Linked DNA regions of Martelella endophytica. Each later gene encodes a partner of the first gene's protein in a complex. Links are inferred from orthologs where the notes say so. Each region holds a gene or a part of one and is shown in the gene's direction. Other genes may lie near its edges.

Region 1 (14,367 bases):
CACTTTCCGTCGCCGGGCTGCAGGACAAAGCCCTGGCGGCCGATTGTTCTGGTGCAGCACAGAAGGTCGTCGCCAGCACGGGTGGCGAACTGCTCTCGGCCCTTCCAAGCAATGACGGTAACGGCTGCGTGGTAACAGTGATCGTTCCGGCCCGCGACGGAAACCCGCCGCGCAAGATCACCCGCCAAGTGCCTGCAAGTTGATCCTTTTTCGCGTGGCCGAGCCCGCCTCAGATGGTGAAAGACGATGCGCATCCTCCTGATCGAAGACGATGAGAACCTCAACCGGCAGATCGCCCAGATGATGCGCGATGCCGACTACGTGGTTGACTGTGCCTATGACGGCGAAGAAGGTCATTTCCTGGGGGAGACCGAGCCCTACGATGCCGTGATCCTCGACATCGGCCTGCCCAATATGGATGGCGTCACCGTTCTCGAGAAATGGCGCGCTGCCGGGTTGAAGATGCCGGTTCTGATCCTGACGGCGCGAGACCGCTGGAGCGACAAGGTCGCCGGGATCGATGCTGGCGCGGACGACTATGTCACCAAGCCTTTCCATATCGAGGAAGTCATGGCGCGCATACGGGCACTGATCCGTCGCGCAGCCGGGCATGCGACGGGAACGATCACCTGCGGGTCGGTCGCACTCGACGTCAAGGCCTCTCGCGCCACCGTCGACGGCGAGTTGCTGCGGCTGACCTCGCACGAATATCGTCTTCTCTCCTACCTGATGCATCATCAGGGCGAGGTGGTTTCACGGACCGAATTGACGGAGCATCTGTATGATCAGGATTTCGATCGGGATTCCAATACGATAGAGGTTTTTGTTGGTCGGTTGCGCAAGAAGATCGGCTCTGAATGCATTGAGACGGTGCGCGGCCTTGGCTACCGGATGCAGGCCCCCGAATGAGATTTGGCAATTCGGTCACCTTCAGATCTCTGGCGCTGACCACAGCCTGGTTCGTCATTGCTCTCCTCGTCATCGCGATCGTGATTTCCGCGCTCTATCGCAATGCCGCAGAACGCGGGTTCAGGCAGTTGCTCCAGGCGGAAATGTTTAACGTTATCAATTCCGTATCTGTGGACGATAATGGCGAGCTCAAAGGCGCTCCACAGCTCGGCAATCTGAACTATCAGCAACCGCAGACCGGTTGGTACTGGGTCGTCGACCCGCTCTACGACCCGACGAAGGAGACGCTGCATTCGCCGTCTCTCGGTGATACCGATCTTCCGCGAAAATCGGAGGACGAGGTTCCCTATGATGGCGACTTCCGGCGTACCTATATCGTCCGCGACAACAACGACAACGACGTGGCCGTCATCGAGACCGTCGTGGTCATGGATGAAAAGGACCGTGCGGCGCGCATCCGGGTCACCGGCAACCGTGAAACGGTCGATGACGAAGTGCGCTGGTTTTCCCATCGCCTCTATCTTGCGCTCGCGCTCTTTGGCGCGGCCAGCGTGCTCCTGAACGGGCTCGTGATCCTGTGGGCGCTGAGCCCGCTCGACAAGGCGCGGAGGGCGCTCAGCCAGATTTCCGAGAGCGGCGAGGGCGAAATGAAGGGGGCTTTCCCGCACGAGGTTCAGCCGCTTGCGGACGAGATTAACGCACTTTTGTCCAACAATCGCGCCATCATCGAACGCGCCCGCATGCAGGTCGGGAATCTGGCGCATTCGTTGAAGACGCCGATTGCCGTTCTGTTGAACGAGGCGCAGCGTATGAGCGATAAGGAAGGCAAGCTCATCACGTCGCAGGTTGTGATGATGCAATCGCAGGTGCAAGCCTATCTCAACCGCGCCCGGATTGCCGCGCAATCGGAATCCGTCCTGACGCGTTGCGATGTCCAGCCAACGCTGGAACGCCTCGTGAGGGTGATGCGTCGGCTCAATCCCGACACCGAATTTTCGTTTTCCTGTGAGGCGGGACTGGTGCTTGCGACCGAGCAGCAGGACCTGGAGGAAGTCGTGGGGAACCTTCTGGAAAACGCAGGGCGCTTTGCCCGCTATTCAGTGGAGGTCAAGGCGCATCGCCTGAGCGAGACCAATGGCGATGGTGCCGGTTGGGCTGAAATCACGGTAGTCGATGACGGACCTGGCTTGACGCCCGAGGAGATTCGCAAGGCGATGAAACGCGGAGAACGTCTCGATGAAAGTGGTGCCGGTTCTGGCCTCGGCCTTTCCATCGTGGACGATATCGTGCAGGCTTATGGCGGACGATTTGAACTGACTGGGCTTGAGGGGGCCGGGCTGCATGCGAGGGTCGTATTGCCCGCAAAGGGCTAGAAGGGCCTTCCAGCAAAGGCGGTTTTGGACCGATGGAGCGAATTGTGGCCACAATCGCGCCCTAGCTGTGGTCGTGGTTGCAGGTTCAAGAAAAGATACCAATCCGCACGACGGAAACGACATTTGAGGACGAAGGTGAAGCGCAATACCGTACTAATCGCCACGATGCTGCTCGTCTCCGGCTGTTCCACGACGAGCATACCCGTTCCCCAACTCGGCGGTGAACGCGTCGCACAGCCCGTGCAGGTCTCGACGCTCGGAACTGGTCTCGTTGGCCGAGCGGGCGTCGCCTTGTCGCCGGGCGATGCGGCCAGCGCGCTTCGTGCAGAGCAATACGCGCTGGCCTCCGCGCCATCCGGGGAAGAGGTCAGCTGGCAGGGCAGCAAGTCAAAGGGCACGGTCGTCGCCGCCAGTCCCTACAAGGTGGGGGACCAGAATTGCCGTCAATACACGCAGCGCGTCTATGTCGGCGGCAGCGAGTATACCGGTCGGGGGGCAGCCTGCCGCGATGCCAGCGGCAATTGGAGTCTCTTGAACTAAGGAACATACTGACGATTGTCAGGCCTTTTGGTCGATCGTCTCATTTTCGCGTGATTTCAGCCGGCTAGGTGATCAATACGGTTGGAAATTGCTGTCCGCTGCAGTACGAAAGTGCCATGTTTTTTGCCGCGATAGCCATTGTTTTGCTGCTGGCTGCCGTTATTGCGGCGGCGCTTCCGCTTTTGCTCGGCATCCGCGGACGTTCTGACGATTCGGCCGCAAGCGGGGAAACCGTCTACCGCGATCAGCTGCGGGAGCTGGAGCGAGAGCGGGCCGAAGGGCTGATCGAGGCGGACACCTACGAGGCGGCACGGGCCGAGGTGGGGCGAAGGCTCCTGGCGGCTGGGTCGGACAAGCACGATGGCAAGCAAAAAAGCGATGCGAGCCGTTCGAAGTGGAGCCTGGTCATCGCCGTTGCAGCCGTGTTCGTGTGTGCGGGTCTTGCCTATCCCTATTTTGGATCGCCGGGCATGTCGGATCAGCCTTTGGCTGCGCGGCTTTCGGCGGACCAACCCGAACTCTCGGTTCTGGTCGCACGAGTCGAGCAGCATCTTGCTTCCAATCCCGATGACGCCCGCGGATGGGATGTCATTGCTCCCGTCTATTTCCGCCAAGGTCGATTTGGCGAAGCCCGCGAGGCCTATGCCAATGCCATACGCTTGACCGGGCCAAGTCCTGACAGGCTCGTGGGGCTTGGCGAGGCCATGGTCCGGCAGTCTTCTGGCATCGTGGCCGATGAGGCGCTGGAGGTGTTTCGACAAGCCGCTGCTGGAGACGGTGGCGACGACCGCGCTTCGTTCTTCGTGGCGCTTGCCGCGGAACAGAGTGGCGATAACGCCGATGCGCTTCGTCAGTTCTCCCAGTTGGCCGCACGATTCCCAGAAGGCGCGCCGATGCGCGACCTGATCAATCAGCACATTTCTGCCAACCGGAACGCTGTCGCAAACGCAGGCGTGGTCGGCAACGGGCCTGACCAACAGACGATCGATGCGGCTGCCTCGCTTTCCGAAAGCGAGCGTGGTGACATGGTTCGCGGAATGGTGAGCGGCCTCGCCGATCGGCTTGCGGCCAACCCTGACGACATAGATGGATGGATGCAGCTCGTCCGGTCCTATGCCGTACTCGGCGATAAAGCGGCCGCTGGCGAAGCGGTCGACCGGGCGACGGCCTTTTTCGGCGAAGGTAGCGAACCGGCCGACAGGCTTGCCGCCCTTGCCTCGGCATTGCAGCTGGAGGCGACAAGCCCATGAAGCGTAAACAGAAACGCCTGGTGGTGATCGGTGTTGGGGTAGGCGTTGTCGCTGCAGCCGTCTTGCTCGTCATGTTTGCCCTGAGTCGCAGCGTCTCCTACTTCTACATGCCGTCCGACCTTGCGACGACGCCGGTGGCGCCGGGCACGCGGATCCGGCTGGGCGGCCTGGTTGAAGAAGGCTCGGTGCGACGCTCTGAAGGGCGGAATGTCGCGTTCGCCGTCACCGATGGCGGCGGTACAGTCGAGGTTCGCTATCAGGGCATCTTGCCCGATCTCTTCCGCGAAGGGCAGGGCGTCGTAACCGAAGGCCGGTTCGGTCCCGACGACAGCGTGTTCCTGGCCGACTCGGTGCTGGCGAAACACGATGAGAACTACATGCCGAAAGAGGTCGCCGACCGGTTGAAGCATGACGGCGTATGGGAGGGGGAAGAAACGCAATGATCGTCGAACTCGGGCTCTTCGCAATGATCCTTGCCTTCGCTGCGGCGCTGGTAACGGCAGTGATACCGTTTCTCGGCGCCCGCCGCGGCAATGTCCAGATGATGGCTGTCGGCACGAGCGGCTCGCTGACGGTGTTCGGACTGGTGGCCTTCTCCTTCGCCGTCCTCATCCGCGCCCATCTGACCTCCGATTTCTCCGTCCGGAACGTCTGGGAGAACTCGCATTCGTTGATGCCGCTGCTCTACAAGTTTACCGGCGTCTGGGGTAATCACGAAGGCTCAATGATGCTGTGGCTGCTGATCCTGACGCTGTTCAGCGCCCTGGTCGCGGCCTTTGGGCGAAATCTACCCGAGGTGCTGCGCGCCAATGTGCTGTCTGTGCAGGCGCTGATTGCGGTCGCCTTTCTGCTCTTCATTCTGCTGACGTCGAACCCTTTCCTCAGATTGTCGCCGGCGCCGGGGGAGGGACGCGAGCTCAATCCCATCCTTCAGGATGTCGGCCTCGCCATCCATCCGCCGCTGCTCTATCTCGGCTATGTCGGCTTCTCCGTCTGTTTCTCCTTTGCCGTTGCCGCCCTTGTGAGCGGGCGTATCGATGCGGCCTGGGCTCGCTGGGTGCGGCCATGGGCTCTGCTTGCCTGGCTGTTCCTCACGGCCGGTATCGCGATGGGCTCCTACTGGGCCTATTACGAACTCGGCTGGGGCGGTTGGTGGTTCTGGGATCCTGTCGAAAACGCCTCCTTCATGCCGTGGCTGGCGGGGACCGCGCTTCTGCATTCGGCGCTTGTTATGGAAAAACGCGAAGCGCTGAAGATATGGACGATCCTGCTCTCGATCCTCACCTTCTCGCTTTCGCTTCTCGGCACCTTCCTGGTTCGCTCCGGTGTCCTCACTTCGGTGCATGCCTTCGCGACCGATCCATCCCGCGGCGTCTTCATTCTTGCAATACTGGCCTTCTTCATCGGCGGCTCGCTGGCACTTTTTGCGTGGCGGGCGCCATTGCTGAAGGCTGGCGGCCTGTTTTCGCCGATCTCGCGCGAGGGCGCTCTTGTTTTCAACAATCTGATCCTGACGGTTTCGGCAGGAACGGTGCTTGTCGGAACACTCTACCCATTGCTGCTTGAAACGCTGACCGGCGACAAGATCTCGGTCGGTCCGCCTTTCTTCAATCTCACCTTCGGCTCGCTCATGGTGCCGCTGCTGCTAGCTGTGCCCTTCGGGCCGATGCTTTCATGGAAGCGCGGCGACCTGAAGGCTGCCGCCGAACGGCTGATCGCCGCGGCGATCGTCGCGCTCGTGCTTGCGGCCGCCTTCCTTTATTATCATTCGGGTGGCCCGGTGCTCGCCATATTGGCCGTTGCACTTGCGTTTTTCCTGATGGGGGGGGCGGTCAGCGATATCTGCTTCCGCGCCGGTTTCGGACGTGTGCCTCTTTCTAAGGCGATCCCCCGGCTCAAGGGCCTGCCGCGTTCCGCGTTCGGAACGGCTCTGGCCCATTTCGGCATCGGCGTGACCCTGCTTGGGATCGTTGCCGTTACCCTCTACGAGACGGAAACCGTGCTGGAGATGACACCGGGGATGACGGTGGAGGCGGGCGGTTACAGCGTGCGCTTTGATGGCATGCGCGACGTCCGCGGGCCAAACTATATCGACAGTGAAGGTCGCTTTACGATCAGCCGAGAGGGGTCGGATCGGGGCAGCGTCGTCTCAGCAAAACGTGTCTTCCTCGCAAGCAACATGCCCACGACGGAGGCCGGCATTCGCACGTTTGGCCTTAGCCAGCTTTATATCTCCCTCGGTGACCCCGCGCCTGACGGTGCCTTTGTGGTGCGCGTCTGGTGGAAGCCATTTATCCTTTGCATCTGGTTGGGTGGTGTCTTCATGGCAGTCGGCGGTGTTGTTTCGCTCAGCGATCGTCGCCTGAGGATCGGTGCTCCGGCCCGCCGCCACAGAGCTGCTGCGGTGCAACCCAGTCCAGGGGCTGCAGAATGACCCGGTTTCTCCTCATCCTCTTCCTGCTCTTGCCGTTCACACCCGCCTTCGCCGTCAATCCGGATGAAGTGCTGGACGACCCGGCCCTTGAGGCTCGTGCTCGCACGCTTTCAGCTGAATTGCGCTGCATGGTCTGCCAGAATCAGTCGATCGACGATTCCAATGCCGATCTCGCCCGTGACCTTCGCCTCCTCGTGCGCGAAAGGCTCGAGGCTGGCGACAGCGACGAGGCCGTGCTGGACTATGTAGTCTCCCGCTACGGCGAATTCGTGCTGCTGAGGCCGCGTTTCTCCCCGCATACTTGGATATTATGGGGCGCTCCCTTTATTCTGGTCGTCGCTGGCGGATTAGCGTTGTGGCGACTTTCGGCACGTCGCAGGGCGCCTGATCGGCCGCTTTCCGAAGCCGAGGAGCGCCGTCTGGAAAAGCTGCTGTCGGAAAAAACTGAGAATTAACAATCCGTCATAAAGCGGACAGTGTTCTGTAATGTCGGCCTCCCTATATTCCCCTCATACGATTTGAAACCCCGCTTCAAAAATCGACATGAGAGGAAAATTTCGATGCTCGACTCTTCCGTTGGACAAGGAAAACTCAAACCCATGCTGAAGGCCTCGGCAGCCGCCGGGCTTGCCGCCGTGCTGTTTTCGGCGACCCTCCCTGTCGCCATCCCCCAGGCGCTTGCCGATCCGGTCGAAGTTGAGGCACCGGCTGTTCCGGGCTTCGGTGATGTGGTTGCGGCCGTCTCTCCGGCCGTCGTTTCCGTGGTCGTGGAAAGCGACGCCGAACCGGTGGCCCAGCAGGATAACGGTTTCGGCTTCGGTTTTGGTGGCCGCGGCTTCGACAACCTGCCGGATGACCATCCGTTGAAGCGCTTCTTCCGTGACTTCGGAGCGCCCGAGCAGCCGACTCCCCCGCCACAGGCCCATAAGGGGCGTCCGCGTCCGGTTGCGCAGGGCTCCGGCTTCTTCGTCTCCGGTGACGGCTACCTCGTCACCAACAATCACGTGGTCAAGGAAGGCGACGCCTTCTCCGTCCTGATGGATGATGGCACCGAGTATGATGCCAAGCTCGTCGGCACGGACCCGCGGACGGACCTCGCCGTCCTGAAGGTCGATGCAGATCGCGAGTTCACCTATGTGAAGTTCGCCGATGATGAAAGGGTTCGAGTCGGTGACTGGGTGGTTGCCGTCGGCAACCCGTTCGGACTCGGTGGCACGGTTACCGCCGGCATCGTCTCGGCGCTCGGTCGCGACATTTCCTCCGGTCCCTATGACGACTACATCCAGATCGATGCGGCTGTGAACCACGGCAATTCGGGCGGCCCCGATTTCAATCTCAACGGTGAAGTCGTCGGCATCAACACGGCGATCTTCTCGCCGTCGGGCGGCAATGTCGGCATCGCCTTTGCCATTCCGGCTCATCTTGCCCAGGACGTCGTCAACGACCTGATTCAGGATGGTTCCGTTGAGCGCGGTTGGCTCGGTGTTCGTATCCAGCCGGTGACCGAGGACATCGCCGAATCGATTGGTCTCGCCAAGCCGGAAGGCGCGATGATTTCCGAGCCGACCAGCGACAGCCCCGGTGCCAAGGCCGGTCTTAAGCAGGGCGACGTCATCACCGCCGTGAATGGCGACGTGATCAAGGATGCCCGTTCGTTGTCTCGCACCATCGGCATGATGGAGCCCGGCCAGGACGTCGAGCTTTCGGTATGGCGCGATGGCAAGTCGCAGACCATCAACGTCAAGCTCGGCGAGTTCCCGAATGACGACCAGTTGGCAGCCGCAACGCCGGGCATGCCGCAGGGTGCTCCAGCCGAGAGCGCGCTGATGAAGCGGCTCGGAATCGAGGTCGCGCCTGCAGATGATGGCGCCGGCGTGACCGTGACGGCCGTTGATCCCGACTCCGATGCGGCAGTGAAGGGCCTTGCTGAAGGTCAGAAGATCCTCAGCGTCAACAACCAGACTGTTGCCTCGGCCGACGACATCATCAAGCAGGTTGACGATGCGGCCGGCAAGGGTCGCTCGCAGGCCCTGTTCCAGGTCGAGACCGACAACGGCAGCATGTTCACCGCGCTTCCGACCGAGCCCGACGACCAGGGCTGATCGAAGCTGACTTTAGGAGAAGGCGCAGGAGCTCTGGCTCTGCGCCTTTTTCTTTCCCGTTGGCCATGGAACGAACGGAGCCGCACATGCTTCCCGATGACAAAGGACAAGCTGCTTGTCACGCCGCTGGCAAAGGCGATATGGTCGCCAGCATGCGTATTTTGGTGATCGAAGACGACCTGGAGGCGGCGGCCTACCTGACCAAGGCCTTTCGCGAGGCGGGCATTGCCTGTGAGCATGCCGGCGATGGCGAAAGCGGCCTGTTCATGGCCACGGAGAATGAATATGACGTACTGGTCGTCGACCGCATGCTGCCGCGGCGCGACGGGCTTTCCGTCATTTCCGCGCTGCGTGAACGCGGCACCCATACACCGGTTCTGATTCTCTCCGCCCTCGGGCAGGTCGACGATCGCGTCACCGGGCTCAGGGCTGGTGGTGACGACTACCTTCCCAAACCCTATGCCTTCAGCGAGCTTCTGGCGCGCGTCGAGGTGCTCGGCCGTCGAAAAGGCACGCCGGAACAGGATGTGCTCTACAAGGTCGGCGACCTCGAACTCGACCGTCTGGCCCACGAGGTTCGTCGTGCCGGACGCGAAATCACGCTGCAGCCGCGCGAATACCGGCTGCTCGAATATCTGATGAAGAATGCCGGACAGGTGGTGACCCGCACCATGCTGCTCGAGAACGTCTGGGACTATCACTTCGATCCCCAGACCAACGTCATCGACGTCCATGTTTCGCGACTTCGCTCGAAGATCGAGAAGGATTTCGACAAGCCGCTGCTCAAGACCATCCGCGGTTCCGGCTACATGATCAAGTACGATGCCTGACGGATTGTCATGAGGGATAGGCTTCGCCTGCTTTTCAAGTCGACCGCAGTGCGGCTTTCCGCCGTCTACATCGTGCTGTTCGGTCTCTGCGCTGCGGTCATGGTCTTCTACGTCATGGCCGTCTCGGAACGCCTCGTCATCCGTCAGATGCGCGAATCGCTCGATCGCGAAGTGTCGATGGCGCAGGCGACGTTTACCAGCGGCGGAATACGCCGACTCTTCAACGTGATCGAGCGTCGCGCCCAGCAGCCCGATGCCAATCTCTATGTCATCGCCAGCGAGCAGGGCGATATCCTTGCCAGCAATGTCGCTTCGCTCCAGCCCGGCGTGCTGAATCAGGCCGGCTGGATCAGCACGCCGTTCCGCTATGAGGGGTTTGCCGAGACCGGCGGCGGCCATCGCGCGATCGGCTATGTCATCGAGCTTGACGACGGAATCCGTCTGCTGATCGGTCGTGATCTCGGCGACCCGGAACGATTGCATATCGTCGTCAGGAAGGCCCTGTTGCTGGCCCTCACGATTATGGGAGTCGGCGCGCTCATCATCTGGTTCGCGATCGGTCGCAATGCGCTGAAGCGGATCGACAGGATGTCGGCCGCGAGCGGCAGGATCATGGCCGGCGACCTCAGCCAGAGACTGCCCGTTGCCGGCTCCGGCGATGAATTCGATCGCCTCTCCAATTCGCTGAACCTGATGCTCGACCGCATCGTCCGCCTCAATGAAGGCCTGCGTCAGGTCTCCGACAATATCGCCCACGATCTCAAGACGCCGCTTACGCGATTGCGCAACAAGGCTGCCGATGCGGCTGCGACAAACGATCCGGAGGTGCGCCGCGCCTCGCTCGAAGGCATCATTTCCGAATCGGACTTGCTGATCCGCACCTTCAACGCGCTGTTGATGATATCGCGGGTCGAGGCCGGTTCGGTCGCCGCCGAAATGTCGCCGGTCAGCCTTTCCGCCATTGTCGAGGATAGCGCAGAGCTCTACGGCCCTGTTGCCGAAGAGGCCGGTCTTGCGCTCGAATGCGCAATCGAGCCTGGTCTTTCGATCAACGGCAACCGGGAACTCATCGGACAGGCAATCTTCAATCTCCTCGACAATGCCATCAAATATGCCGTGGACGGTGACGGCGAGAAGGTCATCCGGCTTTCTCTCAGGAAGACCGGAAATGAGGCCGTCTTTACCGTCGCAGACAGCGGACCCGGCATTCCGCCGGAGCAGATCGACGAAGTGAAGAAGCGTTTTGTTCGTCTCGATGCCAGCCGTTCGAAGCCGGGTACGGGGCTCGGCCTGTCGCTGGTCGACGCGGTGACTGCCATGCATGGCGGCGTCTTCACCCTGGCACCTGCGCCGATTGCCGCCCCGCCTGCTACCGGCCTTGCGGCCATTCTCCGTTTTCCCATCGCCGAAAGCCAGACCCGTCCCGCCCGCTGATGCTTTATGCTGAGGCCGGGCGATGCTAAACGTTTCCTCGAAACAAAAGACGTTCCGGCAAAAAGGCGGAGGAAACGATGGACAGGTCTCAGTTGCGGCTCGGCGATTTTGCCGGCGAGCCCATCTTTCCGATGAGTGAAGACGGCGAGGCAGCGGCTCTTTCCGAGCTTGCCGCTCTTGTCTCGACCGGAGACGGCCTGCCGTCCTTCCTGAGCGATGCCGAGAACCGCCTGACCCGGTTTCTCGCTGCGGCAATGTCGCTCTCGCCGTTTCTCTCCGAAAACGCCCGCTCTCATCCGCCATTGCTCGCTGCCGTCGATCAGCCCGTGGTCCCGCAGATCGAGGCCGAGATCGAAGCCACGCGCGCCGACTGGCGTACTGACGGAACGACGGATGCAAGTCTCATGGTGCACCTGCGGCGTCGCAAGCGCCGTGTCGCGTTCCTGCTGGCGCTCGCAGACCTTGCTGGCATTCTGAAGCCGGATGAGATCACCGATCTTCTCAGCCGTTTCGCGTCTGCCGCTGTTGCCGCGACGATCGATCACCTGCTGAAGAGCGCTGGCGACGAGGGCAAGCTGAAGCTTTCCGATTCCGATGCTCCCTCGCGAGGGTCGGGTGTGGTCGTCCTCGGCATGGGCAAGCTCGGCGCCTCGGAACTCAACTATTCCTCAGACATCGACATCGTCGTCTTCTTCGATCCCGATGCCGCTATTATCCCCGATGCCTGGGAGGCGAGGGAACTCTTCCCGCGGCTGATGCGTCGTCTGGTTCGCATCCTGCAGGAGCGCACCGGCGATGGTTATGTCTTCCGCACCGATCTCCGCCTTCGCCCAGATCCCGGCTCGACCGCGCTGGCCATTCCTGTCGAGGCCGCGCTGCTCTACTATGAAGGGCGCGGCCAGAACTGGGAGCGGGCCGCCTATATCAAGGCGCGTCCGATTGCCGGCGATCTTGCGGCCGGCGAAGCCTTTCTTGCCGAGATGACCCCCTTCATCTTCCGGAAATACCTCGATTACGCCGCGATCGCCGATATCCATTCGATCAAGCGCCAGATTCATGCGCATAAGGGCTTCGGGCTGATCGCGGTCAATGGCCATAACGTCAAGCTTGGCCGCGGCGGCATCCGCGAGATCGAATTCTTCGTCCAGACCCAGCAGCTGATCGCCGGTGGACGCATGCCGCAACTGCGCTGCCGCCGCACGATCGATGCGCTTGAGGCGCTCTGCGCGGCTAACTGGATCGACCGGGCGACCGCCGATGAACTGACGGCGAGCTATTGGTTCCTGCGCAATGTCGAGCATCGCATCCAGATGGTCCGCGATGAACAGAGCCACGTTCTGCCGGAAGATGACGCCGAACTCATCCGCATCGCGCGCATGTGCGGCTTCCGGTCGATCGCTGATTTCTCGAAGGCGTTACTAAACGCCCTGAAGACCGTCGAGAAGCGTTACGCTCGGCTGTTCGAGCGCGAGATCACGCTGTCCGACGAGGCCGGCAATCTGGTCTTCACCGGCGAGGACGATGATCCCGGTACGCTCGAGACCCTGCGTCGGCTCGGCTTTCAACGGCCGGAGGATATTTCGCGGGTCATCCGTGCCTGGCATTACGGGCGCTACCGTGCGACGCAGTCCGCCAAGGCGCGGCAGCGGCTGACGGAACTGATGCCTGCCTTGCTGAAGGCCTTCGGTGAAAGCCGCCGTGCGGATGAGGCGATCCTGCGCTTTGATCGCTTTCTCGCCGGTCTGCCGGCCGGTATCCAGCTCTTTTCGCTGCTACAGAACAACCTGAATGTCATGCGGCTCTTCGTCGAGATCATGTCTTCGGCGCCGCGTCTGGCGGAAATCATCGCAGCTCGCGCCCATATCGTCGATGGTATGCTCGACCCGGCTCTCCTCACCGACATCCCCACCCGCAGCTATCTCGCAGACCACCTCGACGCCTTCATGACCGGCGCCGAGCTCTACGAGGAACGGCTGGATCGCCTGCGCATCTTTGCCGCCGAGCAACGCTTTCTGATCGGCATCAGGCTGATGACCGGCGCGATCTCCGGCTTTGCTGCCGGGCGGGCGCTGACGACGCTCGCAAGCCTTGTCATCAGCGAGGCGCTTGATGGCGTGCTTGCCGAGATGGAGGAGGCTTATGGCAAGGTCGAGGGCCAGCGCGTCGCCGTGCTCGCCATGGGCAAGCTCGGCAGCGCCGAGCTGACCGCCGGCTCGGATGTCGACGTCATCGTTCTCTATGATTGCGACGATCCGCTCGGGATGTCTTCCGGCCCCAAACAGCTCGACGTGCCGCGCTATTTCGCCCGCCTCACCCAACGGCTTGTCGCCGCCCTGAGCGCGCCGACGGCCGAGGGCGTGCTTTATGAGGTCGACATGCGGCTGCGGCCCTCCGGCAATGCCGGGCCGCTCGCCACGCGTATTGCAGCCTTCGAGAAATATCAGATGAACGAGGCCTGGACCTGGGAGCACATGGCGCTCTCGCGGGCCCATCCGCTCTGCGGCGATGCCTCGCTGATGCGGGAGACCGGCGCGATCATCGATGCCGTTCTCGCCAAACCGCGCGATCGGGAGAAGCTGGCCCACGACATCGCCGACATGCGTGCGCGGATCGAGCGCGACAAGCCGCCGAAGAGCTCCTGGGACCTGAAGCTCGTGCCGGGTGGCCTCATCGACATCGAATTCATCGCCCAGTATTGCCATCTCGCCGGTGGCGTCACCCGGTGCGGTGGCGAGGAAGTGTTGACCACCGACGATGTGCTCGTCCGGTTCGGTCCTGCGCTGATGGGCGAGGGCGATATCGAGGCATGCCGCAAGGCGCTGGAGCTTTATACCAACATCGCCCAGCTCACCCGTGCCTGCATCAACGATGGCTTCGAACCCGAGAACGCGCCGGCCGGCCTGCTGGAACGCGTGCTCCGACTGGCGGATAGCCCAGATGTTGCAACGCTCGAGGCGCTGATGGCCGATCTCGGCGCCGACGTCCGGGCCGTCTTCCGCCGCACGGTCGGCGAGGGCGGTGATGGCGACATGTAGGGTGCCCGGACACGGTCGGCCCCGGTAACGTCGTATTAGCGTTGTTGATGTTATTTTAAGTGTCTTGGCACGTATTTTCTGCCAAGAGGCCCATGGGGGACCACGACAACAGACGAGCGGCGCGACCTTCGCGACGCTGAAGAGGAACGCAATGGCACGCAAATATTTCGGAACCGATGGTATCCGCGGACAGTCCAACACCTTTCCGATGACCCCGGACCTCGCCATGCGGGTCGGTATCGCCGTCGGCACGATCTTCCGTCGCAACGATCATGCCCACCGCGTCGTCATCGGCAAGGACACGCGGCTTTCCGGCTACATGCTGGAGAATGCCCTGGTTGCCGGCTTCACTGCCGCAGGCCTCAATGTCTACCTGCTCGGCCCGATCCCGACCCCAGCCGTTGCGATGCTGACGCGCTCGCTGCGCGCCGATGTCGGTGTGATGATCTCCGCCTCCCAC
Region 2 (14,339 bases), 3.9 Mb from region 1 along the record:
CGTCGATTGCAGCAGGATGGCGCAGCCATCGCTTTTCTTCGGCTCCAGCACACGGGCGGGCAGCGCAATGCTTTTTGCTTCGCCATGCCACATGCCGACCGTCTGCACATCGGTGACGATGTTGCGGTAGTCGATGGTCTTGCCCTTGTTCTCGCCGTCCTTGATCTCGACCTGCTGGCGGGAATTGAAATAGACCACAAGCACATCGGCCTTGCCGCTGCCGGCGCCGATATTGATCTGAACCTCGTCGCCCTCCATGCCGATGTCGATGGGCACGCTAAGACCGTCGCCCTTGGCTTTCATGGCTTCGAGCGACTGGTGCAGCTTCGTCGAACTGGTACCGACCATCTCGCTGCGACCGTTCAGCACCGCCTGCGGCGTGTAGACGCCGGATCGGCCCATCGCGGCCCCGTAATCGTACTGGCGTTTGGTATTCTCCGGGCTCGACATCTGATCGGTCCAGCCGAGATAGTTCCAGTAGTCGACATGATAGGCGAGCACGATGACATCACCCTCATCGACAAGTGTCGCGGCCGCCTTGTCGGCCGGCGGGCAGGACGAGCACCCCTGCGATGTGAACAGCTCGATGACGCCGAGCGGGTTCTTCAACGCGCCGGCCTGAGCGCTACCAAGCGCAAGGCCCGCCAAAAGCGCGCCCAGTATCATCGTCTGCTTCAGCACTGCCTGAACCTTTATCTGCGAGCCGGAAAAGGCCCGTCTGGAAACCAGCGCAATCTAGCGCCATCCGGCTTCAATCGAAAGTCACGATGGGGTGAAAATCCGCGGCGAAAAGCGTGATGCCGCTTATGCGGGCCGGGACGGTCGGGCCCTTCTGGCGGGCGGCCTTCAAAACAGCACGGTCTGCCCGAACCATAGCCCCCCAGCGATCGGAAAGAGCGCCAGCAGCGCGAAGATGCCATCGCGGGTCAGCATCGAGTAGGCCATCAATACCACGGCAGCGCCGAGAAAGGCGGAGGCGAAAGGCACGATCTCGAACAGCGGCATGCCCGCCCCCGCAAGCACGCAGGCAAGCGGCAGAAGCCGGACAAGCGGCGGACGGAAGAGGAAAGTCAGTCGCTGGCGGGAATAGCGATCAACAAAACGCGTGACGGGCAGGATCTTCTTCATCGCGCTCTCCGCCTTGTCGCTGCCAATGCTGCGATTGCGGATGAATCCGGGCAGCCAGATATTGTCACGCCCAAGCACCCTCTGCGCGGCAATCAGTACGATCATGATGCCGAAGAGCGATGACAATCCGGGCACGCCGCCGAGCGGCGAGACCACCAGCAGTGCGGGCAGGATCAGCAATGGCACGAATGATGTCGCGCCGAAGGTCTTCATCATGTCATTGACCGAGACCTCCTGTCCATCGGCCGATTTCAGCGCCTCGCGGGTGATGCCTGTCAGTGAATGTTCATCGTTCTTGTCGCCTTGAGCCAAATCCATTCCTTTGCTTGCGGTGCCTGATGCGGTCGAAACCGGCGGAATGACTGTAACCCTAACGTGTCCCTTTGAAAGGGTCGTGACGGATCTTCCAGGAATCATACACGTTGCGGCACGCTTCAGAGAGTCGCAGGCCTGCTCCACGGCTGGCTTGTCGTGGTGACGGGCTTCCCCGTCGCCGCCGCGGCATCCATCGCCTCAGCCAGATAACAATCCTGTGCGGCCTCGGCGAAGCTGTAGGACGAGCGGCCCTCCTCGACATAGCGCCGCATGTTGGCAAGGCAGGTCGCGACCGCGATCTCGTCGTCGGTCATCGACGGGCCGGGGAATGGGTTTTCGTAAACCCACCGCCCGCCGGCCATGATGCCCGCATGATGATAGCCCTCGAAATTAACGAAATGGCCCTTGTCCATGCGCCTGAGCTCGACGGACATCGGCGTCTTCTCGTCGATCAGGTAATCGGCGCGCTCCGGCGTCACCTCGCCGCGTTCGCCGCGCACGGTGATGCGGGCCGCGCGGATGCGGCTCCTGTGCTGGCCATCGGCGAAATCATAAAGCCCGACCTTGTCACCGAAATCGAAGGTGGCAACGGTCTGGGCCGCCGGGATCACTTCGTAGCGTTCGGGCCCGCCATAGCGTCCCGGTCCCTTCACCACCGGCAGCGAGAAAGCGTTCGCCGTCACCGTGGCATTCTCGAAGCCGATGCCGAGCAGTTTCCGCATGACGCTGACGCCGTGATAGGTCTGCATGATCGAAACATGCGCATAGCGCGGAGTGCCGATCAGCCCGTCATCAATGAGCGTCCGCATGGCAGAGAGCGTCGGATGCAGGAAATATTGCTCGGCGACCTCGATCCGCGCACCGGCTTCGACCAGCCTTTGAAGCTGCAACAGTCCATCAAGATCGGCCGCCGCCGGCGTTTCGGCCAGCACCGGCATCGCATGCGCCGCAAGCTCCGAAATGCGTGCGACGATCTCTTCCTTGCGCACGGAAACGACCACGAATTCCGGACGGGTCGCGGCCAGCAGTTCATCGACCGCGGCGAAGACCGGCACATTCCATCGCTCCGCAAGCGCCGCCCGCCCGTCGGCATCGCGACCGCTGACGATGCCGGCCACGGCGAAATGCTCAGGAAGATAAACCGCTGCCCGCAGAAAAAATTCGGCCCGCCAGCCGGAGCCAATGACGGCAAAAGGTATGGGCGACATGCTGGTTTCCTCCCGATGCTATGCACGTGAAGACATGGCCTAGACGCTATTCGACCAAGGGACAAGCCGCCTTGCGCAACACAGCAACCAATCTCCCCCTTGAGGGGGAGATGTCGCGAGAGCGACAGAGAGGGGTTTGGGGCATAAGCCGCACTCTCCGTGCTCTCGGAAAGGGTTCACCCCTCTCTGCCCCTGTCGGGGCATCTCTCCCTCAGGGGGAGAGATCAGCTTCTAGGAGGCCTCGGGATACTTCTATGCCTGCCTGAGCCCGGTTCAATACCAAGCTCAACAAACACAAAAGCCGGGCAGCTTTGGCTGCCCGGCTTCAAATCTCACATCAGTGACGAACGAACCTCTTAGTCGGTCAGGTCGCGCAGAACGGTCTGCAGGATGCCGCCATTGTTGACGTAGGTGAGCTCGTCGAGCGTATCGATGCGGCAGAGGATCGGAATGTCCTTCACCGTACCGTCGGCAAAGGTGACCTTGGCGATCTTGTGCTCGCGCGGCTTGACGTCGGCAAGACCTTCGATGGTGACGGTCTCGTCGCCCTTCAGGCCGAGGCTTTCCCAGCTGGCGCCGTTTTCGAAGGTGAACGGGATGACGCCCATGCCGACAAGGTTGGAGCGGTGGATACGCTCGTAGCTTTCGGCGATGACGGCGCGAACGCCCAAGAGGTTGGTGCCCTTGGCCGCCCAGTCGCGCGAGGAGCCGTTGCCGTATTCGCCACCGGCGAAGATGACCAGCGGAACGCCTTCCTTCTTGTATTCCATGGCGGCGTCGAAGATCGACATCTCTTCCTTGGACGGATAGTGGATGGTGTAGCCACCTTCCTTGCCGTTCGGGCCGAGCATGTGGTTGCGGATGCGGATATTGGCAAAGGTGCCGCGCATCATCACTTCGTGGTTGCCGCGACGGGTGCCGTACTGGTTGAAGTCGGCAACCGAGACGCCGTGAGCGATGAGATATTCACCGGCAGGCGACTGTGCCTTGATCGAACCGGCCGGAGAAATGTGGTCGGTGGTGATCTTGTCGCCGAAAAGACCGAGAACGCGAGCGCCCTCGATATCCTTCACACCGGCCGGCTCCTTGGTCATGCCAACGAAGTAGGGCGGGTTCTGGACATAGGTCGAATTATCGTCCCAGGCATAGGTCTGGCCATCGGGAACCTGAACAGCCTGCCAGTTTTCGTCGCCCTTGAAGACGTCGGCATACTTGGTCTCATAGAGTTCGCGGGTGACGTATTTCTCGATCGTCTCCTGAACTTCCTTGGCCGACGGCCAGATGTCCTTCAGGTAGACCGGGTTGCCATCCTTGTCCTCACCAAGCGGCTCCGAGGTCAGGTCCTTGGTGACCGTGCCGGCAAGCGCATGGGCGACAACCAGCGGCGGAGAGGCCAGGTAGTTTGCCTGAACGTCCGGCGAAATGCGGCCTTCGAAGTTGCGGTTACCGGAGAGAACGCCGGCAGCAATCAGGCCCTTGTCATTGATGGTCTTGGAAACCGGGGCCGGCAGCGGACCGGAGTTGCCGATGCAGGTGGTGCAGCCGAAACCGACGAGGTTGAAGCCGAGCGCATCAAGGTCCTTCTGCAGACCGGCCTTTTCGAGGTATTCGGCAACGACCTGCGATCCGGGTGCAAGCGAGGTCTTCACCCACGGCTTGGACTTCAGGCCCTTGGCAACGGCGTTGCGGGCAAGAAGGCCGGCAGCGATCAGCACGGACGGGTTCGAGGTGTTGGTGCACGACGTGATGGCGGCAATGGCGACATCGCCGTGGCCGAGATCGTAATCCGTGCCTTCAACCTTGTAACGCTTGCCGAGCTCGGAAGCGTCCTTCTTGTACATGGAAGACAGCGCCTCGGCATAACCGGAAGCGATATTTTCCAGCGCGATGCGGCCTTCCGGACGCTTCGGGCCAGCCATGGACGGGACAACGTCGCCGAGGTCGAGTTCGAGCGTATCGGTGAAGACCAGATCTTCGCCGTCGCCTTCGCGGAACATGCCCTGTGCCTTCGAATAGGCTTCGACAAGGGCGATACGGTCCTTGGTGCGGCCCGACATGTCGAGGTAGCGAAGCGTCTCGGTATCAACCGGGAAGAAGCCGCAGGTGGCGCCGTATTCCGGACCCATATTGCCGATGGTGGCGCGGTCGGCGAGCGTCATGTTGTCGAGGCCGTGGCCGTAGAACTCGACGAACTTGGAGACAACGCCCTTCTTGCGCAGCATCTGAACGACGGTCAGAACCAGGTCGGTCGCGGTCACGCCTTCCTTCAGCTGGCCGGTGAGCTTGAAGCCGATGACCTCCGGCAGCAGCATGGAAACCGGCTGGCCGAGCATGGCCGCTTCGGCTTCGATACCGCCAACGCCCCAACCGAGAACGCCAAGACCGTTGATCATGGTGGTGTGGCTGTCGGTGCCGACGCAGGTGTCGGGATAGGCGATTTCAGAACCGTCTTCTTCCTTGGTCCAGACGGTCTGGCCAAGGTATTCGAGGTTCACCTGGTGACAGATGCCGGTGCCGGGCGGAACGACGCGGAAGTTCTTGAACGCCTGCTGGCCCCACTTCAGGAAGCGGTAACGTTCGCCGTTGCGCTTGTATTCCAGCTCGACGTTGTTGGCGAAGGCCTGGGGCGTGCCGAATTCGTCGACAATGACCGAGTGGTCGATGACGAGGTCGACGGGAACCAGCGGATTGATCTTTTCCGGGTCGCCGCCGAGGTTGACGATACCATCACGCATCGCAGCGAGGTCGACAACGGCGGGAACGCCGGTGAAGTCCTGCATCAGCACGCGGGCCGGACGGTAGGCGATTTCGGCGCCGGCGGTGCCCTTGTCCGTCAGCCACTTGGCGACAGCAAGAATGTCGTCTTTGGTGACCGAACGGCCATCTTCGTTGCGCAGAAGATTTTCGAGAAGCACCTTCATCGAGAAGGGAAGCTTGGAGACGCCCGAAAGGCCGTTGGCCTCAGCCTTTGGCAGGCTGTAGTAGACGTACTCTTTTCCGTCCACATCAAGTGTGGAGCGACATTCGAAACTGTCGAGTGATTTAGCCACGGATAAAAACCCCGCTCATTCTGATTGGCCTAGACCAGCCGTGCGAACGCCTATGTACATACGACATCAGGATGCGGGTACGACCATTTCCGCTGTCCGCACGCGGGACAAAATGCCCCAGGTTCGGCTCAAGGATGTGAAACACGCCGGCCGCTGGCGTGGTTGCGGAACTTATAGATAGTTTCTAAGAAAGGTGCCAGATATCACGCGCTGAAAATTGAATTTTTTTAGGAATCGGTTTGAGTGAGGGGAATGGCGCTTTGGCTGGCAGTCGTGTGAACGCCGAAAACCTGTCCGTCCGCCGCGCCGATCGGCTGATCTTCAGCGGGCTTTCGTTCGTGCTGAAACAAGGGGAGAGCCTTGTTTTCACCGGGCCCAACGGCGCCGGCAAATCGACCGCGATACGCGCTGCCCTCGGCCTGTTGAGGCCAGAGACCGGAAGCGCCTGCTTCGAGGACGAGGCGGGACGCCATCCCTTGGGAGCAGCAAGCCACTATCTCGGACACCTGAATGCGATGAAGCGGGAATTGACGGTTGGCGAGAATCTCGCCTTCTGGCGTGACTTCATGGGGGACTACGAAGGGGGCGATTCTGTTTCGCTCGAGGACGCTGCTGACGCCGTCGGGCTTGCGGGCGCGCTCGATCTTCCCTTTGGCTATCTTTCCGCCGGCCAGAAGCGACGCCTGGCCTTCGCGCGGCTGCTTGTGGCCCATCGCCCGGTGTGGATGCTCGACGAGCCGACAGCCTCGCTCGATGTCGCATCCAAGGTGCTGATCGAAGATATCGTCAACCGGCATCTGGCCAAAGGCGGCATCGCCATCATCGCCACCCACGAGCCGCTCGCGCTTTCCAACTGCGGAGAGCTCGGCTTTTCCGGCCCTGTCGAGCTTGCCGCCGACCCCTTTCTGCCGGAGGGCGTCTGATCGTGCTGGCGCTTTATCTCAGGGACCTGAAGCTTGCGGTGCGTGCCGGCGGTGGAGCGCTGATCGGGCTTCTGTTCTTCTTCTCCGTCATTGCCGTCATTCCCTTTGCCGTCGGCCCCGACCTTGCACTGCTGTCGCGCATCGGCCCGGCCGTCTTGTGGATCGGAGCGCTGCTTGCAACGCTGATCGGGCTCGACCGGCTGTTTCAGGCCGAGCGGGAGGACGGCTCGCTCGATCTTCTGTTGATTCAGGACATGCCGCTTGTCGTCACCGTGCTGGTAAAGTGTCTCGCGCACTGGACGGCATCGGTGCTGCCCCTCGTGGCGCTGTCTCCTGTCATGGGGCTGATGCTGAATGTCGAGGCGCGGGCGCTCGGCGCAGCGGCGCTGACGCTGCTCGCGGGCTCCCCGGCCATCACCTTTATCGGCGCAGCCGGTGCCGCGATTGCCGTGTCGCTGCCGCGCGGCGGCCTGCTTGTGCCGGTGCTGGTGCTGCCGCTCGCCGTGCCGGTGCTGATCTTCGGTGTCAGCGCCACCTATGCGGCGGTCACCGACCCGCAACCGTTTCTGCCGCCATTTCTGATCCTGGTGGCATTGATGCTGTTTTTTGCGGTCATCGGCCCCCTCGCCGCGGCCGCGGCCTTGCGTCAGGCGGCGGATTGAGCGACATCCTTGGGGCAAGGGAAGAAACCATGAGCACGATGAACGGAACCAGAGGCGGCATGATTTCGGGGCTTGCAAACCCGACACGGTTTCTTGCGCTTGTCGGCCGGGTGGTGCCGGTGCTTGCGGGCATCACGGCCGTGCTCTTCATCATTGGCCTGTGGCTCGCCTTCACCACCGAGGGCGACTACCAGCAGGGCGACACCGTTCGCATCATGTATATCCACGTACCCGCCGCCTGGCTTGCCATGATGTGCTACATGGTGATGGCGGCCGCGGCCCTTGGCACGCTGGTCTGGCGCCATCCGCTGGCAGATGTCGCGCACAAGGCGGCCGCCCCCATCGGCGCTGCCTTCACCTTTCTGGCACTGGTCACCGGCTCGCTCTGGGGCAAGCCGATGTGGGGCGCCTGGTGGGTCTGGGATGCGCGGCTGACCTCGGTACTGGTGCTGTTCCTGATGTATCTCGGCATCATCGCGCTGCATCGCGCCATCGACGAACCCGCCCGCGCCGCCAGGCTTGCCGCGATCCTGATCCTCGTCGGCGTCGTCAACATCCCGATCATCAAGTTTTCCGTCGACTGGTGGAACACGCTACATCAGCCGGCAAGCGTGCTGCGGATCGGCGGCCCCACCATTGACCCGGAATTCCTCTGGCCGCTTCTGGTGATGGCTTTCGCTTATACTTTCGCCTTCTTCACCATGCATTTTGCCGCCATGCGAAACGAGATCCTGAGGCGGCGTGTCTCCGCAATGCGCAAGGTCGCGGCAAGCCGCATCGGTGCCGGCACGGTCGAAAGGGTAAGCTGATGGATCACGCCCCCTTCATTCTCGCCGCATATGGCATAACCGCACTGGTCTTTGCCAGCCTTGTTATCTGGCTCATCGCCGACGGCCGCATCCAGAGGCACAAGCTTGAGGCACTCGAGAAAGCCGGGGTCTCCCGTCGCAGCACCGGACGGCCGCAGGCATGACCACTGACAAGCATGAAGAGACGCCGGCGAATGGCCGCCGCTACGCTTTCGCCGCCATTCCGCTCATCGTCGTCATCGGACTTTTCGGCATCTTCGGCTGGCAGATCCTGTTTGGCCGCGACCCGTCGGAAATCCCCTCCGTGCTGATCGGCAAGCAGGCGCCGCCGATCGACCTTCCCGCGCTTCCCGGCAGCGAACGCCCGGCGCTGACCGATGCCGAGATCGCCGGCAAGCTGACGCTGGTCAACGTCTTCGCCTCGTGGTGCGTGCCGTGCCGGCAGGAGCACCCTTTTCTGCTGGAGCTTTCGAAGAACCCGGCGGTCCATCTGGTCGGCATCAATTACAAGGACAAGTCCGACAACGCCCTTCGCTTTCTTGGCGAACTCGGCAATCCCTATGCCGCGATCGGTGTCGACGCCCGTGGCGCCGAGGCGATCGACTGGGGCGTCTATGGTATTCCCGAGACCTTCCTCGTCTCCCCCGAGGGCACCATCCTCTACAAGAAGATCGGTCCGATCGATGCCGCCTCCTATGCGCGCGAAATCCTGCCGGAGATCAGCCGCGCGGCCGGCCGCTGAAGCAGGCTACATCGCGATATAGCGGTCGCGGCGATGGTTGACGGCGAGGATGAGGTTGATGACGACGGCGCCCGCGATCGAACAGGCAATGATGAAGGGCGAGGCGACGAAGAAGGACAGCACCAGCACCATGCCATCAAGGCCGAGCTGCACATAGCCTGCCTTCCAGCCGAGGCGATCCTGCAGGTAGAGCGCCAGAATGCCGAAGCCGCCGAGGCTGGCGCTGTGGCGGAAGAAGATCAGGAGCGCCGTACCGACCAGCGTTCCGCCGAAAAACCCCGCCGCCAGCGGATGGGTTTCCCCAATGGTCAGAAACTGCGGAACGATGCCGGTCAGCGCCGAGGTCAGCGCGACGGAGACGAAGGTCTTGAGCGTGAAGGCGAGGCCGAGCCGGCGCCAGGCGAAATAATAGAACGGCAGGTTGACGAGAAAGAAGGCAAAGCCGAAGCCAATCCCCGTGGAATAGACCAGCAGGAAGGCAAGCCCCGCCGTGCCGCCGGTCAGCAACCCTCCAGCCTTCAGCACCAGAACGCCGAGCGTGGCGAGCATGGCACCGGTGATGATGCCCTGCGCATCCTCGAGCAGCGAATGGCTTTCGGAGGTGGAGTTGAGGATGCCGCGGAGAAACCTGTTTTCTGACACGTGATGCTGTTTCCGTGATGTCGAGGCCGGCCGCCGGATACAAGGAGGCCGGAGCGCTGTCGCGCCCCGGCCAGTCATCACTCAAAATCATGTGCACGTCAAATGGTCAGACGACGTCATCCTGGTTGACGCGACCGCCCTCGCCTTCCCAGTTGAGAATGCGTCGGGTCTCGCCCTCGGTGAACTTGAGACGCAGCCCCGCCCCGCCTTCCTTGTCCTCAGGCAGGAAGATGACGCCGAGCGCCTCCAGCGTCGTTCCGATCTTCTCGCGCATGGCCTCACCAAGGTCGCCGGTCCCCTCCTCGAAGGCCGCGATCTGGTCTTCGGCAAGGCCGCTCTCCTGCGACAGGGCGGAACGGTCGATATGGGCGAGAATGCGGGCCGCATGGCAAAGTTCGGGTGTGATGTTCATGTCTGCCTCCTTTGAGGTTTCCGACGCATCGCGCGCAGCGGCGCGGAGATGCGTGCGGATCAATTTCATGAACAACGCAGTTTGCTGCGGCGAGGTTCCCCGGTTCAGCCGTTCCGGGCGGCGAGAAACAGGATGCCCGGCACTGGTTCGCCGGCGTCCTTGCGCAGCGTGGTTTGGCGCTCGGCCCTAAGCACGAAGCCATGCGCGGCTAGCAGACGGCCGACATAGGCGGCGGAATGGGCATAGCGAAGCGACGGCAGCAGCGTGAAATCGGCGCCAGCACCGCCGTCCTCCACGGAAAACAGGAACAGCCCGTCATTCGCGATCAGCGCCTTGACGTTCTCGAACAGGCTGCCGAGCGCGCCGAGATACATCAGCACATCGGCGGCGACCACAAGGTCGGCGCGATGGCGCCCCAGACTTTCGCCGAAAAGCCCGCTCTCTTCAGGCGCGAGCAGCAGGTCGGCCTGTGCAAGCAGGTCGTAGTGCCCCTTCTCCTCGGCCTTCTGCAGCATGTTCTGCGACAGGTCGAAGCCTTCCAGCCGGTCGGCCCGTCCGGTCAACACCTCGCCGGAAAGCCCCGTACCGCAGCCGAGATCGACGGCCAGGGGGAAGTGACGGCTCCCTTCCGTTTCGGCAAGGAGGGCTGCAAGCCGCTCCGGCGCGCTGTAATCGAGCCGCTCCGTCAGGGCCTCGTCGAAATGTTCGGCATAGGAATCAAACAGCGCCTCGACATAGCGTCCCGGCGGATGGGCGGGAACGCGCGCAGCGCCCAGCACGGCCAGCTTCAGCCGCGCGGCGAAGATGTCTTCCGCATCGAGCTTTTCCAGCACTTCCAGCGTGGCGATGGCGCCATCGACGTCACCGGCATGTTCCTGGTAGGCAGAGAGCATGGCGAGCCCGGCCGGCCATTCCGGAACAAGCGAAAGCGCCTGTTCCATGAGATCGGCAGCGGCGGCAAAATCGCCGGCCTCATCCAGCATGCGCGCATAATCGGCACGCCGATCGGCGATGAGGTCGCCGGAGGAGAAGAAAGTCATGTTCATGATGTGTCGACCGGGAGAATGGACTGAGCGCCAATGCTGCCTTTTGCCGGGAAAAGCAAGCGGAATGTTTACGGCCCATCTTGCCAATCGCCGCGCCCGTCGCCACCTTGCGGCGGAACAACCATGAATGCGCCGCATTGCGCATCTATCGCCCGCGATAGTCGGGGCCTCGGACGGGAGAGCGGTATGGGCAATGAAGTGAACAGGTTTCTGGGCGGCACGGTCGTCGGAACCATCGTCAGGCTGCTGGTGGTGTCGCTGGTCGTCGGCTTCATCCTGTCAGCACTCGGCATTCATCCGCTCGACCTCTGGTACGGCGTCATCGATTTCTTCCGCAACATCTGGCAGCGCGGTTTCGCCGCCCTTGGCGAAGTCGGCCACTATTTCGTGCTCGGCGCCATCATCGTGGTACCGATCTTCCTGATCATCCGCATATTGAGCTATCGCCGTTGACCACCATTCCCTTTCGTACCGGCCGCAGGGCGTTTGCCGTCGGTCTCCTCGCCGTCGGGCTTTCAGCCTGCAGCATCAGCCTTTTCGGCGGCAGTGGCATGCCTTCCGGCGATGTCGACGCCGAGGGCATGACATCGACCTTCCTGCCCTGGGTCAACGATCTGCGCAAAAGCCGTGGCCTGCCGCCCGTTTCATATTCGCGCAGCTGCGAGGCCGCGGCCATCGACCAGGCAAGCCGCATGGCGCTCGCCGGCAAGATGAACCACATCACCGGTCCGGAGAGCGTTTATAATCGCTTCAAGCGCATGAACCTGACGCTGCCGGCGGCGGAAAACATCGCCATGCAGCAGCGCACTCCAGAGCGCGCCTTCCAGGCCTGGGTGAACTCGCCGAAGCATCTGGAAAACATGCTCGGCCCTTATGCGCACGTCGGCGTGGCGATGGCGACGAGCCCGAAATCGGGCAACACGCCGTTCTGGTCGATGTGCCTCAGCCAGTAGTCAGAACGGCTTTCTCGCCCATTCCTCGACGCTGCTGTCGCGCAATTGCGCAAGCGATGAAACGCCCATCCGCTCCATCGCCGTGACCATGGCCTTGAGGCTCGCCTCGACAAGGTCGAAACCTTCATAGACCATGCCGGAATAGATCTGCACCAGATCGGCACCGGCGCGGATCTTTTCTGCGGCCCGTTCGCCGGTCGAGACGCCGCCGACGCCGATGATCACCGCCTCCGGTCCGAGACGCTGGCGCATACGCGCGAGAAGCGCGGTCGACCGCTCGAAGAGCGGCGCGCCGGAGAGGCCGCCGGCCTCACCCGCCTGCCTCTGATCGACAAGCCCGTCACGCGCGAGCGTCGTGTTCGAGACGATCACGCCGTCCAGCGTGCTCGCCCGGATCTCCGCGACGATATCGTCCAGCCCCTCTTCCGTCAGGTCGGGAGCGATCTTCAGGAAGACCGGCGTGCCGGTTGCCGCCTTCTCGCGTTCCTCGGCAATGGCGCCCAGCAGGCGCGCAAGCTGTTCGCGTGCCTGCAGGTTGCGCAGGCCCGGCGTGTTCGGCGAGGAGATGTTGACGGCAAGGTAATCGGCCCTCGCGGCAAAGCGGGCGACGCCGGCGGCATAGTCGGCGATCCGGTCGTCGCTATCCTTGTTGGCACCGATATTGACGCCGACGATGCCCTGCTTGCGGCGGGCATCGAGCCGCGCGGCCAGCGCATCATGGCCTTCATTGTTGAAGCCCATGCGGTTGATCACCGCTTCATCCTTCACCAACCGGAACAGGCGGGGTTTCGGACTGCCCGGCTGCGGGCGCGGCGTCACCGTGCCGACCTCGACATGGCCGAAACCGAGCTTCACCAACCCGTCGATCGCCTCGCCGTTCTTGTCGAGACCCGCGGCCACACCCAGCGGATTGCGAAACGACAGGCCGGCGGCCCGTATCGCGAGCCGCTTGTCATCGGCATGGCGCGCGCGCGGCAAGAGACCGCTGGCGATCCCCTTCAGCGTCAGCCCATGGGCAATTTCGGGATCGAGCGCAAACACCGCCGGACGAGCGGCGCATTTGAACAGGTTGACCATCAGAGCAGCCCCGCAAAATCGTGAAACCCGTCATCCTTCAGCGGCAATGGCTTCTGCCAGAGGACCGCGGAAAGCGGCAGCGGCGCGTAAAGATGTGGGAACAGCGCACCGCCGCGCGACGGCTCGAATTTCAGCGACGCGCCAAGCGCGCCGGCATCAACTGCGACCAGAACCAGATCGCCTGCCCCGGCAAAGTGCTTCGCCGCGGTCTCCTCGACCTGCGCGGCCGTCGAGAAATGGATGAAGCCATCGGCCCGGTCGATCTCGGCGCCGGCATAGACGCCGGCTGCAAGCGCCTGCTGCCACTCCCTCTGGTCGACAATCTTGTATATCGGGTCCATCGGCAGGCCTTCCTTTCTCCGGTGCTGTCCGGCTGACGGCTCCGGGTGTGCAGCAGCCGCCGTCAAAAGTCCATCGCCGCCGGCCCGCGGAACGCCAAAAGCAACAGCAAATTCGGGATTTCGCGGCTTTTTCGGGCGTTTTTTATTGCACTTCATGCCAAAGAGGTGATCATAAACGCGATATCGTGGTCCGTGCCGTGCGGATCGGATCGCATCCGGCAATGGGGAGACCCTGATGGTTGTGAAAATGCCTTTGGGAGGAGGCAGTGAATGACCGGACAGACAATACTGATTGCAGACGACCACCCGCTGTTCCGCAGTGCGCTGAAGCAGGCGATCAGCGGCATGGCGACGTTCTATGCTGTGGTGGAGGCCGGCGACTTTGATAGCGCTCAGCAAGCCGCCCGCGAAAACCCGGAAGCCGACCTGCTTCTTCTCGACCTGACCATGCCGGGGGTCAGCGGACTTTCCGGCCTGATCACCCTGCGCGCCGAATTTCCGGGACTGCCGACCGTCGTGATCTCCGCAAGCGACGACGATGACACCATCCGCCGGACGCTGGCGCTCGGTGCCTCCGGTTTCATCTCCAAGTCCGCCGGCATCGACGAGCTGCGCCAGGGCATCCGCACCGTGCTCGCCGGCGACGTCTATACCCCGGAGAACTACGAGGGCGGCGAGGAGACCGATCCCGACGTCGCCGACATGCTGGAACGGCTGCAGACGCTCACGCCGCAGCAATCGCGCGTGCTGCGCATGCTTTGCGAGGGCCTGCTCAACAAGCAGATCGCCTATGAGCTCGGCGTCTCGGAGGCAACGGTCAAGGCGCATGTTTCCGCCATTTTGCTGAAGCTCAACGTCGACAGCCGCACGCAGGCGGTCATCCAGCTCGGCAAGGTCAATATGGCGATGGTCGCCTGAGGAGAGGATTTTATTCCTCTGCCTTATTTACGCTACGTGTAAGGTTCGGGTATATATTCCCAACGACAACGCGCCGGCCAGGAAACCCGATGCCCCGGAGGTTCTCCCATAGT

The links.
Region 2: the proteins of ccmE (region 1) and ccmB are in contact, whole or in part, in a solved structure (PDB 8CE8), measured with the Escherichia coli proteins. The link is inferred for Martelella endophytica from one-to-one orthologs.

What each region holds. Positions count from the first base shown.
Region 1 is NZ_CP010803.1:4,009,789-4,024,155, reverse strand. The notes cover bases 2,805-5,791. They hold ccmE (cytochrome c maturation protein CcmE), read left to right. Parts: upstream 2,805-4,068; coding sequence 4,069-4,515; downstream 4,516-5,791. Other genes in these bases: TM49_RS18510 (heme lyase CcmF/NrfE family subunit), read left to right, coding at 4,512-5,791; ccmI (c-type cytochrome biogenesis protein CcmI), read left to right, coding at 2,939-4,072; TM49_RS18525 (hypothetical protein), read left to right, coding at 2,805-2,822. In the rest of the region: TM49_RS18540 (hypothetical protein), read left to right, coding at 1-203; TM49_RS18535 (response regulator transcription factor), read left to right, coding at 247-909; TM49_RS18530 (sensor histidine kinase), read left to right, coding at 906-2,282; more of TM49_RS18525, read left to right, coding at 2,406-2,804; more of TM49_RS18510, read left to right, coding at 5,792-6,506; TM49_RS18505 (cytochrome c-type biogenesis protein), read left to right, coding at 6,503-6,961; TM49_RS18500 (Do family serine endopeptidase), read left to right, coding at 7,067-8,608; TM49_RS18495 (response regulator transcription factor), read left to right, coding at 8,749-9,438; TM49_RS18490 (sensor histidine kinase), read left to right, coding at 9,448-10,872; TM49_RS18485 (bifunctional [glutamine synthetase] adenylyltransferase/[glutamine synthetase]-adenylyl-L-tyrosine phosphorylase), read left to right, coding at 10,950-13,907; glmM (phosphoglucosamine mutase), read left to right, coding at 14,059-14,367. UniProt on the Escherichia coli protein: Heme chaperone required for the biogenesis of c-type cytochromes. Transiently binds heme delivered by CcmC and transfers the heme to apo-cytochromes in a process facilitated by CcmF and CcmH.
Region 2 is NZ_CP010803.1:122,924-137,262, forward strand. What follows is about bases 5,498-8,456. They hold ccmB (heme exporter protein CcmB), read left to right. Parts: upstream 5,498-6,626; coding sequence 6,627-7,286; downstream 7,287-8,456. Other genes in these bases: acnA (aconitate hydratase AcnA), read right to left, coding at 5,498-5,701; ccmA (heme ABC exporter ATP-binding protein CcmA), read left to right, coding at 5,962-6,624; TM49_RS00590 (heme ABC transporter permease), read left to right, coding at 7,325-8,095; ccmD (heme exporter protein CcmD), read left to right, coding at 8,095-8,259; TM49_RS00600 (DsbE family thiol:disulfide interchange protein), read left to right, coding at 8,256-8,456. In the rest of the region: TM49_RS00560 (DUF1223 domain-containing protein), read right to left, coding at 1-666; TM49_RS00565 (exopolysaccharide biosynthesis protein), read right to left, coding at 847-1,446; TM49_RS00570 (Gfo/Idh/MocA family protein), read right to left, coding at 1,563-2,651; more of acnA, read right to left, coding at 3,008-5,497; more of TM49_RS00600, read left to right, coding at 8,457-8,837; TM49_RS00605 (YitT family protein), read right to left, coding at 8,844-9,479; TM49_RS00610 (hypothetical protein), read right to left, coding at 9,586-9,891; TM49_RS00615 (class I SAM-dependent methyltransferase), read right to left, coding at 9,996-10,937; TM49_RS00620 (DUF6460 domain-containing protein), read left to right, coding at 11,124-11,390; TM49_RS00625 (CAP domain-containing protein), read left to right, coding at 11,387-11,890; TM49_RS00630 (quinone-dependent dihydroorotate dehydrogenase), read right to left, coding at 11,891-12,967; TM49_RS00635 (DUF952 domain-containing protein), read right to left, coding at 12,967-13,308; TM49_RS00640 (response regulator transcription factor), read left to right, coding at 13,579-14,226; TM49_RS00645 (S24 family peptidase), read left to right, coding at 14,316-14,339. UniProt on the Escherichia coli protein: Required for the export of heme to the periplasm for the biogenesis of c-type cytochromes.